4 regions of the Exiguobacterium sp. BMC-KP genome follow, and region 2 is predicted to be linked to each of the others. Evidence: riboswitches for the same ligand, from Rfam matches in the RefSeq annotation. Region 2 holds a riboswitch; each other region holds the start of a gene.
What was found. A riboswitch is a leader RNA that binds a small molecule or an ion and turns the genes downstream of it on or off. The one in region 2 is predicted to bind S-adenosylmethionine.

Region 1 (3,853 bases), on a different contig from region 2:
TTAAAAAAATACGAGGTAACAAGGTAGCCATTAGGACGAGTCCGAGAAAGGATGCCTGGTTTAACGTATGGATGACATACCATTGTTCAACAAACAGATAGGTTGAGAGGGAAAGGGCGGAGCACATGCCGGATCCCCATAAAAACAAAAAGGCGCGATTTTTAAATAGGGATCGTTCCGTATTCATTTCAACATGTAGCATCATATACCTCCAGATTAGACGTCGTCGCGATCAAACAATCGTTCCTCAATCGAAAAAGCAGTCGTCATGATGTAAAAGTGTTTTCGATCTTTTTCGTCAGATGGGGATTGTGTGAACTCTTCTAATAAAGCACGATACTTTGTAGCAAAGCGTTGAAAGTCGGATTCAGACATCGTCAGTTCTTTTTGGAGCGATAAGCTCATCCAGTCTTCGACGTTTGAAGACACAGGAGAAAAAGCAGTTGTCGGAGCGGTGAGGACGCGTGTCTTTGCTCGGTCTAGTACCTCAAGATACGATTGTCGGGTCGCTTCTTTCGTCTCGACGAAGTTCAGAAGATGATCAGCAGGAATGTATCCTCGAGCAATCGCTTGATAGTATTTCAGTAGATTTCCACCTTGTTCTTCTGTCCGAACGAGGCGAATCAAGTCATGCTTTTCAAGTTCCCGCACGTGATAGAGGACCTTTGCGCGCGATAACGTCAGCAAGTGGGCCAACTGATGCACCGTATGCGGTTGTTCGACGAGAAACATGAGGATTTTTGTTCGTAACGGATCACTGATTACCTTCAACTGTTCATAGTTCTCTAATATGTGAATCGCTTTTTGTTCCATCCAATCATCTCCTTTTTAACCGGTTAACTTTTGTTAACCGTAAATCAAAAACTTCTTTTTGTAAACGATTACAAATTTATGTGAGGGTAACGACAAAGGAAAGAGCTGTTAGTTTCCATACAAAAACTGACTCCATTGACATACTCGTTCATTCTCATTCACCTCTTGCAAAAGTAGATGTGAGAATAAGCGAAATGTTTGAAGTCAGTTCAGCTGTTTTATATGGTTCAAGGCTAGATTAAACCGTCGTCGTATCTTTCCATTCCTGTTCGATGAAGGCATCACGACCAGAGGCGGCACGATCTTTTTTGTAGTGTTCTGGATTTTTCTTATGGAAGTCTTGGTGGTACTCTTCCGCTGGATAAAATTCAGAAGCGGCATCGATCCGCGTTACAATCGGTTGTTTAAAACGATTGCTTGCGGCAAGAGCGTCACGAGAAGCGATTGCTGCTTCATGCTGCGCATCCGTATGATAGAAGATTGCTGGTGCGTACTGCGTGCCGCGATCTTGGAATTGACCTTCTGCATCCGTCGGATCCGTTTGTGGCCAGTAGAGTTCAAGTAAACGCTCATACGGGAATAGGCTTGGATCAAACGTGATTTGGACGACTTCGAGATGTCCTGTCGTTCCTGTTTTTACTTGCTCGTATGTCGGATGATCGACGTGACCGCCCATGTAACCTGATACGATTCCCTCGATTCCTGGTAATTCTTCAAATGGTGTCACCATGCACCAAAAACATCCACCTGCAAATGTTGCTTTTTCCATCCGTCTCTTCCTCTCCGTGGGAAATTCCCATTGTATGTCTGACAGCGAGAAAAACGAAAACGACTCCTTCGCTTGGTTGCAAAAGGAGTCGCCGCTTTTTATCAACCAAAGCTTTCGCTTTGCTGGTCGTAGCACCTTGCTATGCGCAGGTTGCTGGGACGTCATCGATCCAGATCTCTCGGTCCACTCTTGATAAGGGTATATGAAGTTGATGTCATTCGTTATCATTGTTGTGATGATACCATTCCATAAGAAATAAAGTCAATCCTTAGGTTTTAAGGCACGTAAAACGGTCGCTCCGAGTGTTTTCGCACCAACCAGCAGCGCCTGTTCGTTGATTTCGTACTGCGGATGATGTTGTGGATAATTGACGCGACCATCCGTATATCCGGAGCCGGTAAAGAAGTAACTTCCCGGGACATGCGTTAGATAATGTGCGAAGTCGTCCGCCGCCATCATCGGTGTGAGTGCTCGAACAGATGCTTTCGGCAAGAAAGCAGCAGCTTCCTGAACGAGTTTTGTCTCATCCGGATGATTCCAGAGCGCGGGGTAACCCGTCGTGAAGTCAATCGAATACGAAGCACCGATGCCAGCACAAGTCGTTTTAGCGACAAGATCGACTTCTTGTCGGAGCTGATGCCGCAGTGTCTCGTTAAACGTTCGGATTTCCCCAACGATGCGTGCCTCACCCGTAACGATGTTTGGTGCCGTTCCTGCATGGAAAGAACCGATTGCGAGAACGGCAGGCTCAAACGGATCGACCCGTCGGCTGACGAGGTGTTGTAAGTTACAGACAAGCTGTGCACCGGCGACAAGCGCATCTTTTGTTTTATGTGGTGCTTGAGCATGTCCACCTTGACCGTGGACGATGATTTCGAATTCGTCGATGGCGCATAGCGTATGTCCTTCCCGAAAACCAATCGTGCCAACAGGTAAATCATTTTCAAGATGTGTCGCAAAAATTGCATCGACCCCTTCGAGGACGCCACCTTCAATCATTTGAATCGCACCACCGGGAAAGACCTCTTCCCCATGCTGGTGAATGATTCGAATTGTTCCTTGCAATTGATCGCGTAACGGATAGAGTGTAGCAGCAAGGGCCATCACCATCGCCGTATGACCATCATGTCCACAAGCATGCATGACACCAGGATGGATCGACCGGAAAGCAAGCGTTGTCTCTTCTTGGAGTGGTAAGGCATCAAAATCGGCGCGGACAGCAATCGTTGGACCAGGTTGTTTGCCTTCGATCGTCGCGACGACTCCGCGACCTCCAACGGCTGTTTGATGAGGAATGCCACGTTCCGCGTAAAAAGCAGCAATCCGTTCTGGTGTGCGGACTTCTTGGAAGGATAGTTCCGGATGGCGGTGGAAATCACGGCGTAACGCGATCATCGTTGGTTCGAATTGTTCAAGTGCTTCAAAAAGTTGTGTTTGCATCTTCAAGCTCCTTTGACGTGTGTCTTTTCGTGAAAATGGGTACAGATACAGGTAATCACGAAAGGGGATAATGAAACATGGGAGAAATCGTCGTTAACGCTGTACTTACAATCAAAGCAGGACTCGCGGATCAAGTATTCCCGATTTTACAAACGGTTTATCATGCCTCACAAAAAGAAGAAGGATGCTTGCGCTATTCCTTGCATCAATCGATCGAGGATGAGCATCAATTCATGTTGTATGAAGTGTATCGTGACGAAGAGGCGCTCGAAGCACATATCGCATCCGACCACTATAAAGCATACCGCGAACAAATCGAGTTATACTTGATGGACCGACAAGTAACGAAATACGTCGAGATGACATTCTGACGTGTTGCGATAAGAAGAGACGAACCCGCCGAAATCGACGGATTCGTCTTTTTTTGTCTCACATTGATTTAAAGCCGAGGAAGTGCTCCTGCCAACGTGGTTCATAAATCGAGTTGATTTGTAGCTGTGAACCGCCGGCGTGGATGAAATGTTCACTATCGAGCATGATCCCGATATGCGATGGGCCTTTCGTATACGTATTTTGGAAGAAGACGATATCTGAGCGTTTACCGCTTGAGATGCTCGTCCGTTGGTTTGTAAAGAACGCACCGTACCAGTAGCCACGAACGTTCGTCCGACCACCGTATTTTCCAGCCTTATTTGTCGCGTAGTGAATCAAACCGGAACAATCGAAGCCACCGTTCACGGCATTTTGCGATCCCCATGTATAAGGTGTACCGATATGTTGGACGGCTGCTTGGATTAATTTTTCGCCACGCGTATTATTCTTTTTGACGAC
Region 2 (3,853 bases):
GATCGATGACATATCTGCCGAATAGTCGTTGGAAAACGAATTCCTTGATCCCGATATATTTTTTCGTCTGAGCATGGAGTTCCGGACGATCTTCGACGAGCCAACTGATTTTACTGAGCGGTGACATCGGATGAATCGGTGTACCGGTCCGATGATAAATCGACAGACCGTACTGTTCCTTAATTTTGTTCGACCATGCTTCACTCCGACTGTCCGCCCACGTGATACAGGCAGTCAATGGTTGGTGTTGTGCGTCCATTGCAATCAAACTGTGCATGGCACTGCTGAATGCGACGAACTTCGGTGGCATGCTCGGATGACGTTTTGTGATCAAGCGGATCGATTCGAGTACGGCATCAAAAATTTCTTCCGGATCTTGTTCTGCCGTCGAACGATTCGGCGTATGGAGTGGATAACCGACATTCGTTTGTCCGATGACCTCTCCTTTTGTCGTAAATAAGACCGCCTTCGTGCTCGTCGTTCCGATATCGACGCCTAACATGTATTCAGTCATGTGAATCGACTCCTTTCGACATCATTTGTTGCGTTTTCCAGAGATCTTCGACTTCCTGGACATCATCAAAGTTCTGATGCAAGGAAGCGACCATCCGTTCACGATCTCCTGTCTCGATCGCTTCGATGTACAGGGCGTGGTTCGCGAGGATGCGTTCGAAGTCTTCGATGTCTTCCTCGAATCGTACCCGCATCGATAGGAGGATGAAACTTTCCATGACCGGTTTAAGGTTTTGCCAAATCATACTGACATACCCGTGGTCAATCGAGCGAATGATTGTTTCGTGAAACAGCACATCTTGGAATGAAAATTCATCGGCATCCTTATATTTAATAGCGACCTTCATCATTTCGAGAATTTTGCTGAGTTCACGAACGAGCTCCGATCGTTCGATCTTGACGAGTCGCTCAAAGACGAACGTCTCGATGAGCAGCCGGACATCATAGATTTCCTGGATATCGCGCTCGGATAAACCGACGACGACCGCCCCCATCCGTTCCAATCGAATCAACTGTTCGGATGCAAGGATCTTTAACGCATCACGGATGGGTGAGCGACTAACGGAAAAGTCAGAGGCTAACTTGTTTTCAGATAAAATGGTACCGCTTTCAATACTTCCTGAAATGATGCGCATCCGTAGCTCGTATGCAACACGATCGCCAGCGGAAGCTTTTGATAACCATTTCAAGGGATATAACAGTTCTGACATGGAATCACCTGATTTCTAAAGTGAGTATACTTGTATACAAGTTAGTATAAACGTTTTTTTCTGAAATGCAAACGCTTAACTTAAATTTTAGTGATTCAAGCAGGAATCAGGAAAATCGTTTTCGATATGTTAGGGTGAAGAAGTAAGTGACGTGTAGAACAAATAAGGAGGAGATCGTACATATGCATATTTTAGTCGTAGGTGCAGGGGCAGTCGGAGGATATTTCGGAGGTCGTCTTGCTGAAAAAGGTGAACAGGTGACATTCCTCGTTCGTCCGAAACGTTATGAACAGCTACAAAAAACAGGACTGCAAATCACTAGTCCTCACGGTGATATCACGATCACGCCTCAGTTAGTGACGCACGACATGCGACCGGATCATACATTCGACGTCGTCTTGCTTTCGACGAAGGCTTATCACTTAGATGACGTATTGAAGGATCTTGCGCCATTCGTTTCGGAGGATACATATATCATTCCGTTATTAAACGGGATGCAACATATTCGCCGGTTAACAGAAGTCTTCGGAGAAGATCGAGTGCTCGGTGGTCTTTGCTTCATTGAATCGACGCTTGATACAGAAGGGCGTATTGTACAGACAAGTCCGTCACACCGGCTGTTATTTGGTTCACGGATCGGTAAACCAACAGCTCGTCTGGAGGAAATTGCAACACGTTTTGCGAAAGCAAAGGCGCCGATGGCGTACTCAACGCACATCATGGATGACATGTGGCAAAAATATCTGTTCATTTCGACATTCGCTGGCGTGACGACACTATTTCGCTCTGCCATCGGTCCGATTCGGCAAGAACCTGTCGGGCGTCAGATGATCATAGACGTCATGAAGGAATCGAAACAGGCAATGGAAGAACAGGGTGCGGTCTTCAATGATGATGTAGAAGCTGTACTGATGAAACAAATGAATGCAATGGAAGATAAGATGAAATCGTCGATGTTGCGGGATATGGAAAAAGGTCAACGAGTAGAAGTTGATCACTTTTTTACTACTTTACTAAAAACAATGTCTCAACGTCATCTTCAACTCATCGAGTCAAATTTAGGAATCTATCAAAAAAATCAAGAAATGCATGTTGACTGAATTATCTGCATTCTGATATGGTTAGGAACAATTACATACTTATCCAGAGAGGTGGAGGGACTGGCCCTATGAAACCTCAGCAACAGGTCGAAAGATACTGTGCTAATTCCTGCGGGTGCTGCACCCGATCGATAAGATTTCCGAATTGTCGACCGACGCATCCGTGAGGATGCGTTTTTTGTTTGAAATAGGTGGAATGAGGAGGAAATGGATTCATGAAAACGAGCGGGGCTTTTCGACGAAAGATGGAATCACGTCATCTGATCATGCTGTCGTTAGGTGGTGTTATTGGAACAGGATTATTTTTAAGTACGGGTTATACATTGGAACAAGCAGGGCGCGTCGGAACGATTCTGTCTTACTTAATTGGGGCCGTCGTCGTTTATCTCGTCATGTTAAGTCTCGGTGAACTGGCTGTACATATGCCGGAAACTGGTTCATTCCATAAATACGCGACAAAGTATATCGGACCCGGCACAGGTTATACAGTGGCTTGGCTCTACTGGCTGACGTGGACGGTCGCCCTCGGTTCAGAATTCACGGCAGCAGGCATTTTGATGCAGCGTTGGTTCCCATCCGTTCCTGTCTGGGTGTTCAGTGCATTATTCGCTACGATGATCCTTGGTATTAACGTTTTGAAGGTCCGTGTCTTTGCTGAAGTCGAATTTTGGTTCTCCGCTATTAAGGTCGTAACGATCATTGCTTTCATTTTACTTGGTGCAGGAGCCATCGTCGGCTTCATTCCACTGCAAGATGGTAGTCCAGCCCCATTCTTTTCTTCGTTAACCGAAGGTGGATTGTTCCCGAATGGCGCTTTCGTCATCTTCATGACGATGCTCGCAGTGAACTTTGCTTACTCGGGCACAGAATTAATTGGTGTAGCAGCGGGTGAAGCAGTCGATCCGAAACGGACGATTCCGCTTGCAATCCGGACGACGATTCTACGATTGGTTCTCTTTTTCGTTGGTACGATCATCGTATTAGCCGTCTTGTTGCCAACGGAAGGAAAGGGCGTACTCGAAAGTCCATTTGTAGCCGTATTTGAACGGATCGGTATTCCCTACGCAGCAGACGTGATGAACTTTGTCATTTTGACGGCGATCTTATCGGCAGCGAACTCGGGACTTTACGCGGCCTCACGGATGCTTTGGTCGCTTGCGAACGAACGGATGATTCCGCGCTTCTTCGCCCAGGTGACGCCAAGCGGAGTTCCACTTCGAGCTGTATTGTTCAGCATGCTCGGTGGAGGACTTGCCTTGCTGTCTAGCATCTATGCAGCAGGAAGTGTCTATATCGCGCTCGTCTCGATTTCCGGACTTGCTGTCGTCGTCGTCTGGATGAGTATCAGCGTTGCGCAATATCGCTTCCGGAAACAATTCCTCCGCGAAGGGCATACGGTCGACGAATTGGTCTATCGTACACCACTGTTTCCATTCGTACCGATTGCAGCCTTCGTTGTCTGTTTGATTTCCCTAATTGGGATCGGATTTGATCCGACACAACGTATTGCTTTGTACTGCGGTATTCCAT
Region 3 (3,853 bases), on a different contig from region 2:
TCAAGCTTATCGATGACACCTCGTAAATCACCGATACCATCTCCGTTCGAATCCTTAAAACTACGCCAGTAGACTTGATAGACGACCGCCTCTTTCCAGTTAGCTCGCTTCATCTCTTCACTCCTCTCCCTATTCTTTATTCCCGCTCCACTTATCTGTACCTGTATATCAGATAATTTTTTTGAATTTCGAAAAAGTTCTTTTCTTTTGACTGAATATTCGTTATCCTTGACGACAATACCACGAAGGAGGCACACATCTTATGAAACATTTCGCTCCATCCATCGCCATTGACCGGCTTCCTGCTCCCGTCTTCGCTGAACTTGCGAATCGGATTGGTGCTGTGAAAGCTGCCGGACACGATGTCATCACACTCGGTCAAGGAACACCCGATCAAACGACGCCCGTACATATTCTCGACGCTTTGAAACAGGCGATCGATGAGCCAACGAACCTTCAATATCCACCGTTTCGTGGACATGATTTTCTAAAACAAGCTGTCGCGCGATTTTACGCAAGCGAATTTGGTGTCACGATCGATCCGGCAACGGAAGTCGCGATTCTTCTCGGTAGTAAGGCAGGAATCGTCGCCTTACCGCAAACGATCGTTAACCCTGGGGAAGGTGTCATCGTTCCGGATCCCGGATACCCGGATTACCTGTCTGGTGCTGCACTTGCCGGTGCATACCCGATCACCTTACCGTTGCTTGAGAAAAACGACTTCTTACCGGATTATGATTTGCTCGATACGACAGACGTTGAGCGTGCCCGGATGTTGTTCCTCAACTATCCGAGTAATCCAACTGGCGCCACGGCAACAGCGGAAGCCTTCGAACAAACGGTCGCTTTCGCGGATGCGAACGATATTTGTGTCGTCCATGACTTAGCATACGGCGGTATCAGCTTCGATGGTCCGACCCGAAGTTTCTTGCAAACAGAAGGCGCAAAAGACGTCGGCATCGAGCTATTTTCGCTCTCAAAACGCTTTAATATGTCCGGCTTCCGGATTGCCTTCGCAATCGGAAATCCGTCTGTCATCTCAAGCATCGAGACGTACCAAGAACATCTCTACGTCAGTGCATTCACACCGATTCAACATGCGGCGACCGTTGCCTTAACGAGCGAACAGACATGCGTCCGCGAGTTAAGTAATCTGTATGAAACTCGCCGCGATGCGTTGTTCGCAAAACTCGATGAAATTGGATGGAGTGGACCACGTCCAGGCGGTTCATTCTTCGTTTGGCTTCCGGTGCCTGAAGGATACACATCCCAAAGCTTCACCGATCACCTGCTTGACGAAGCGCACGTTGCCGTAACCCCGGGATCGTTCTTCGGTGAATACGGAGAAGGTTATGTCCGAATTAGCTTGATTGCTGATGTCGAACGGTTGGAGGAAGCCATTGACCGAATCGGAACGCTCAACCTGTTCCGGACGCCTGTTGCGGAATAATTCTGAAAAAACATTTGACAGATGGGAATCATTTCCGTTAGAGTAAATCCCAACAGCATAACTACTTATCGAGAGCGACCGAGGGATTAGGCCCAACGACGTCCGGCAACCACCTATTAGGAACGGTGCCACATCCTACAGAATGGATTCATTCTGAGAGATAAGTTACGAAATCTTACACTTTCGTCGCTTTTTTCTGGTTGCTCTGCTACTAGGAAAAAGCGACTTTTTTTGTATGAGGAGATGAGCGGATGATTGAATTCAAACACATTACAAAACGGTTCGTCCGAGACCGGACCCCGATTTTTGCATTACGGGATGTCGATTTGACGATTCAAAAAGGAGAGATCTTCGGCATCATCGGTGAATCCGGTGCCGGTAAGAGTACGTTGCTTCGCCTGATCAACGGACTCGAGCATCCAACACAAGGAACGATCAAGGTCGACGGTGTCTCGCTCGGTGGGATGTCTAAAGCGGACTTGCGCCAACTACGACTGCGGACCGGAATGATCTTTCAACACTTCCAATTGATTCAATCACGTAACGTCGCGGATAACATCGCTTTTGCACTCAAGTCAGCTGGTGTGAAACGCGCCGATTTCCCAGAACGGATTCGTGAGCTCGTTTCGCTTGTCGGACTCGAAGGATTTGAAACGAATTTCCCGAGTCAGCTGAGCGGTGGGCAGAAACAGCGCGTCGGGATTGCCCGGGCACTCGCGAACAATCCGACCGTCCTGTTATGTGACGAAGCGACATCTGCCCTTGACCCGGTCACGACGCTGCAGATTTTGGATTTGTTGAAAGATTTGAATGAACGACTCGGTCTAACGATCGTTCTTATCACCCATGAGATCGATGTCGTCAAACAGATTTGCCACCGCGTCGCCGTCATGTCGCAAGGAGAAGTCGTCGAAGTCGCTTCGACCTATGACTTGTTCAGTCAAGCCAAACATCCGGTCACACAACATTACGTCGATACGGCACTACAGATTGAACTGCCGGAACGCATCTTGCAAGCGACACCCGGAAAAATCATCCGTTTACAGTTCACAGGTGAGAAAACTGGTGAGAGTACACTATCAGAAGCCATTCGGCGTTACGATATCTCGGTCAGTATCTTGCACGGGAAGGTCGACTACATTCAAGACGTCGCCTTTGGTGTCCTGATCGTCAGTTTGACGGGATCATCCGACCAAATCGCCCCTGCCCTTGACTGGCTCGCAACTGAACTTCATGCACTCGAGGTGATTCAGGATGTGGCTTGAACGTATTCAAATGATGTTACCCGAGCTCCTGAAAGCACTCGGTGAGACGGCATGGATGGTCGGAATTTCTCTTACATTCGCATTGGTTGTCGGGATTCCGCTCGGGATTATTTTGTTCGTCACCGATCGTGGTCTGTTCTTTCAAAACGTTGCTATCCGACGTGTCCTTGACTTCGTCGTCAACATCGTCCGGTCATTGCCGTTCATCATCTTGCTGGTTGCCCTTATTCCTTTAACGAAACTGTTACTCGATAATACGATTGGTCCGACGGCCGCGTCCGTCAGCCTCAGTGTCGCAGCAATTCCGTTTCTCGCACGACTCGTCGAAACGTCACTGCGTGAGATTCCACCTGGTTTGATCGAAGCCGCTGAAGCCTGTGGCGCAAAACCGTTACGGATCATCGTCAGCGTTCTCTTACCGGAAGCACTCCCAGGGATTATTCAAGGCATCACCCTGACAACGATCAGCCTGATCGGCTTCTCGGCGATGGCTGGCAATGTCGGTGGTGGAGGTGTCGGTGACCTCGCGATCCGATTCGGTTACTATCGCTACGATAATGTCATCATGATCGTCACGATCGTTGTCCTCATCGTCATCGTTCAAAGCATTCAAGCACTTGGCAATCAACTGGCGCGAAAAACAGATAAACGCTAATCATACATACAAAGGGAGAGTGGAATCATGAAAAAACGATATGCCTTTTTAGCCACAGCCTTACTCGGTGCAGGAGTCCTCGCAGGATGCGGAGACAGCAGTGCGGACGAAAAAGACAAGACAATCAAGATTGGCGCGACGAGCGGTCCGTATAGCGACATGGTCAAACAAGCGATTCAGCCGCAACTCGAAAAGAAAGGCTACAAAGTCGAAATCGTCGAGTTCAGTGATTATATCCAACCGAACATCGCACTCGGTAGCGGTAATATCGACGCCAACTTGTTCCAACACTCGATCTATCTCAAGACATTTTCTAAAGAAAAGAACCTCGACTTAAAAGGCTTGATCACTGTTCCGACGGCACCGATGGGACTGTACAGTAAGACAGTGAAGACCCTCGAAGATGTCAAGACGGGCGCTGAAGTCGCAACGCCGAACGATCCGACGAACCAAGCACGTGCGTTGAACTTACTTGCGGAACAA
Region 4 (3,853 bases), on a different contig from region 2:
CCGTTCCGTAAGCAGCGGTCGCAATCGATCCCGCATTACAAATCGTCAGGATCCGGTTGCCTGACTGGAACAATTCCAGTGCATGAATCCCGATTTGTCGCGAAGTCTGTGCATCCTGTTCGTATAAGGCGACCACTCGTTTTTCCAACCGTTCGCGGATGTCTTCTACCGACACGCCATCTTGAATGATCGGGTTTAGTTGATTGAGAACATTTCGCAGATTGACGGCTGTCGGGCGTGTCGCGAGTAACGTCGCTGATGTCTCAAGCAAGGCCTGCTTATAGACCGGAAGCGACGTTTCGAGCCGGTACGCTTCCTGAACGAGCACAAAGCCACCGAATAAACTGATCGCAGGTGCTCCCCGAACGCGTAGTTGTTTAATCGCCTCGACCGCTTGCGCAAGGTCGGTGATCACTTCATAGTGTTCTTCCTGTGGTAGACGCGTCTGATCGAGAATCGTCAAGACACGGTCTTCATAACGAATACTTTGGACGAATGTACTCATCGGCTTAACTCCTCCGTTACGTCAAAGTTTCGTAAATCATCAAATGTTCGGCATTCCGTCCGGCGCTTGATTAAAGCGGAGCCTAAACGGAGGGCGTGACGTTTTTGCTCCAGACGTTCCGTTGTTGAAGTGATTGATTCTAGATCAGCGACTGGCGCAAGACCAATCGTCCGCCGAATCAATTCACACCCTGCAAAGCCAAGTGCATCTTGCAAGATCGTGCTCAGCACATCATCAACAAGTCCCGATGTCTGGAACGGTTCGACCGCTTCCCGTTCCCATAAGGCACGGAACGTCGAAGCAAATGTCAGCCAGAACGTATCGATGTCTCGAATTCGCGCATCACGAAGTGCTGGGTAATCCGGATATGCCGCAAAGAATAGATGGGCGATGAATTGTCCGACATCGAATCCGAATGGCCCATAAAAGGCAAATTCCGGATCGATGACTTTCGTTTCCGTTGCCGAGGCGAAGATGCTTCCTGTATGTAGATCACCGTGCAACAAAGCGTCGCCTTTTGTGATGAAAAGGGCTTCAAGTTTCGCGACTTCGCGTTTGAGTGTGTCGTCTGCCCAAAGATGCGCTACTTCTTCTTCAAGCCCGGCTTCAATCTCATTCGTCTCCGCATCATGGAACGGATCCGTGAAGATCAGTTTTTCTGTGATGTCGCACAAGTCTGGATTGTAATACGTTCGGGCAACGCGTTTCTTTTCGACTGGACCAAGTGCAAAGTCCGATGTATGGAATAAAGTCCGGGCGAGATAGGAACCGATATGTTCTGCGAGCAACGGATATTGTTCACCTGCAAGCAGTCCGCTCCGAACGATCGTTAAATGTGAAAGATCTTCCATGACCGTGTACGCTTCTTCATGACTCGCATGAAAGACACGTGGTACGAATGGTACGGCATGTCGCGCGAATTCACGGAGTGCAGATTGCTCAATCCACGCTCGCTCGAGCGATAGCGGCCAGCTTTCCCCAACGACCTTTGCGTACGGTAATGCTTGTTTTAAAATCAACCGATGTTCGCCTTCTCGAATCCGAAAGACGAGGTTAAGATTCCCGTCACCAATTTCTTCTGCTTCGACAGGGCCGTTTCCGATCAGTCCGAGTGTCCGAACACGATCAATCGCGTCCTGTTCTGTAAATGCTTTGTATGTCATGTCAGTTTCCCCCTATGTGGTACACGAAAAAGCGCCTCTTTTCGTCATCGAAAAGAGGCGCAGGAAAGTCACTGCGTCCTCTTATCTCTCAGACGAAACGTCTGTTGGATGTAGCACCGTGCCTAGTGGTCGGTTGCTGCGGCGTCATCGGGCCAATTCCCTCTGCCAACTCGCGATAAGAGTCGTATGTAGTTGTCGTGTGTGATATTGATTTGAATCTTACGCAATCAACTTCCCTGCTGTCAAACTAAAATCGAGGAGAAACAGACATTGTTTTCACGCCATCTATAGAAAGAGTATTTTCAAAAAAATAAATTTTCTAAAAATAGTTTGACAAGTCGTGACTCTCATGTAAAAATTGCAATTAGATTTCACAATTTCATCCAATTCTTATCAAGAGCAGACGGAGGGACAAGCCCTACGATGTCGCAGCAACCGACCTTTTGGCACGGTGCTAATTCTTGCAGCTACTAAGCTGACCGATAAGAGTCCACGTTCGAATCATTCATGGTCTCTTGTCGCTGACAAGGGACCATTTTTTTGTTGAAGGAGGAAAGACATGGCTTATATTACTGCTACTTATCAATTGACTGCCCGTGATCGACTCGAGCAACGCGCTGAACAACTCGCGCTTGGTTTGACGGTCGGTTCTTGGACGGAGCTGAATCATCTTGAACAACAACAACTTGCCTCGTTCAAAGGGGAAGTCGTACATACCGAAGAGCGCGACGGTAACGGATATATCACGATTCGTTACCCAGAACATAACGTGTCGCGTGACTTTTCCGCGATTCTGACGACCGTCTTCGGCAAACTCTCACTCGACGGTGAAATCAAGTTAACGGAATTGCTGTTACCCGATACGTTCACACCAGATTTTCCAGGTGCGAAGTTCGGCATCGAAGGGGTCCGCTCCTTGATTGGTGTCGAAGATCGTCCCTTGTTGATGAGTATTTTCAAAGGCGTCATCGGACGCGATCTATCGTTCCTCCGCGATCAACTCGAAGGACAACTTGCCGGTGGAATCGATCTCGTCAAAGACGATGAGATTCTATACGATAACCCATTGACACCAACGATTGACCGGGCACGCATCGGACGTGAGGTCATCGACGCTCACTTCCACCGGACCGGTAAACGTGCGTTGTATGCGATCACACTTAGTGGTCCCGTCTTTACGCTCAAGGATCAAGCTAAGCGATTGATTGATGCTGGAGCGACCGCTTTCTTACTGAATACCTTCACATACGGACTCGACGTCTTACGTGAACTAGCAAGTGATCCGGAGATTACTGTTCCGATTTTTAATCACCCAGCATATAGTGGCGCGTTGATCGCGAGCCCGAACCATGGTGTTGCAGCTCCTGTCTTACTTGGTACACTACCGCGCGCTGCCGGAGCAGACTTGACGTTATTCCCGTCACCTTACGGCAATGTCGCTTTACCGAAGGATGTCGCCCGTGGCATCGCGGTCGAAGCGACCCGCATCGGTCAGACGAAAGCGATCTTCCCAGTACCTTCAGCCGGTATTCACCCAGGACTCGTCGCCCAACTCGTTCGCGACTTCGGGATCGATTCCGTCATCAACGCCGGCGGTGGCGTGCATGGTCATCCGCAAGGTGCAGCAGCTGGTGTCATTGCTTTCCGTCAAGCACTCGATGCAGCGCTCGCAAATGAATCCCTATCGACGGCAGCATCTCGCCATGAAGAACTACGGATTGCCCTCGACGCTTGGGGGATCAAGTCATGACTGTACGAATTCTTTGTGATTTCGACGGTACGGTGACGACGCAGGATAATATCATCGCGCTCATGCAGGCCTTTGCACCAGCTGATGCCTTCGAACCGTTGAAACGCGGTGTGCTTGACCGAACGTTATCGATTCAGAGTGGTGTCGGGCAGATGTTCGCGCTCTTACCGTCCGACGGTAAAACAGCTTATCTTGATTTCTTGTTAGAACGTGCCGTGATTCGAGACGGCTTCTCAGAGTTACTTCAGTACAGTCGTCGTCAAGGAATCGATTTTTCAATCGTCAGTGGTGGAATGGACTTTTTCGTCGAACCGATCTTAGCGCCATTCCTTGAACAAGAACAGATTTACTGTAACGTCGCCGATTTCAGTGGTCCATTCGTCCATATCGATTGGCCAAACGCCTGCGATGCCCATTGCACGAACGGGTGTGGCT

Region 1: linked by a shared signal. The riboswitch ahead of msrA (peptide-methionine (S)-S-oxide reductase MsrA) and the one ahead of ADM98_RS01905 (amino acid permease) in region 2 are both predicted to bind S-adenosylmethionine.
Region 3: linked by a shared signal. The riboswitch ahead of ADM98_RS15630 (methionine ABC transporter ATP-binding protein) and the one ahead of ADM98_RS01905 (amino acid permease) in region 2 are both predicted to bind S-adenosylmethionine.
Region 4: linked by a shared signal. The riboswitch ahead of ADM98_RS05400 (2,3-diketo-5-methylthiopentyl-1-phosphate enolase) and the one ahead of ADM98_RS01905 (amino acid permease) in region 2 are both predicted to bind S-adenosylmethionine.

What each region holds. Positions count from the first base shown of each region.
Region 1 covers NZ_LGIW01000014.1:265,673-269,525, forward strand. The annotation lists gene ADM98_RS05270 (MFS transporter) at 1-205, opposite strand, end outside; gene ADM98_RS05275 (winged helix-turn-helix domain-containing protein) at 217-813, opposite strand; gene msrA (peptide-methionine (S)-S-oxide reductase MsrA) at 1,052-1,582, opposite strand; SAM riboswitch class I at 1,678-1,781, opposite strand; gene ADM98_RS05285 (M20 metallopeptidase family protein) at 1,844-3,022, opposite strand; gene ADM98_RS05290 (putative quinol monooxygenase) at 3,100-3,393, shown strand; gene ADM98_RS05295 (C40 family peptidase) at 3,452-3,853, opposite strand, start outside.
Region 2 covers NZ_LGIW01000012.1:68,874-72,726, forward strand. The annotation lists gene gntK (gluconokinase) at 1-514, opposite strand, end outside; gene ADM98_RS01895 (GntR family transcriptional regulator) at 507-1,223, opposite strand; gene ADM98_RS01900 (ketopantoate reductase family protein) at 1,406-2,323, shown strand; SAM riboswitch class I at 2,360-2,461, shown strand; gene ADM98_RS01905 (amino acid permease) at 2,539-3,853, shown strand, end outside.
Region 3 covers NZ_LGIW01000015.1:1,908,411-1,912,263, forward strand. The annotation lists gene ADM98_RS15620 (alpha-glucosidase) at 1-113, opposite strand, end outside; gene ADM98_RS15625 (aminotransferase class I/II-fold pyridoxal phosphate-dependent enzyme) at 263-1,450, shown strand; SAM riboswitch class I at 1,513-1,617, shown strand; gene ADM98_RS15630 (methionine ABC transporter ATP-binding protein) at 1,702-2,715, shown strand; gene ADM98_RS15635 (methionine ABC transporter permease) at 2,705-3,370, shown strand; gene ADM98_RS15640 (MetQ/NlpA family ABC transporter substrate-binding protein) at 3,398-3,853, shown strand, end outside.
Region 4 covers NZ_LGIW01000014.1:286,342-290,194, reverse strand. The annotation lists gene mtnA (S-methyl-5-thioribose-1-phosphate isomerase) at 1-505, opposite strand, end outside; gene mtnK (S-methyl-5-thioribose kinase) at 502-1,668, opposite strand; SAM riboswitch class I at 1,747-1,850, opposite strand; SAM riboswitch class I at 2,056-2,157, shown strand; gene ADM98_RS05400 (2,3-diketo-5-methylthiopentyl-1-phosphate enolase) at 2,228-3,418, shown strand; gene ADM98_RS05395 (2-hydroxy-3-keto-5-methylthiopentenyl-1-phosphate phosphatase) at 3,415-3,853, shown strand, end outside.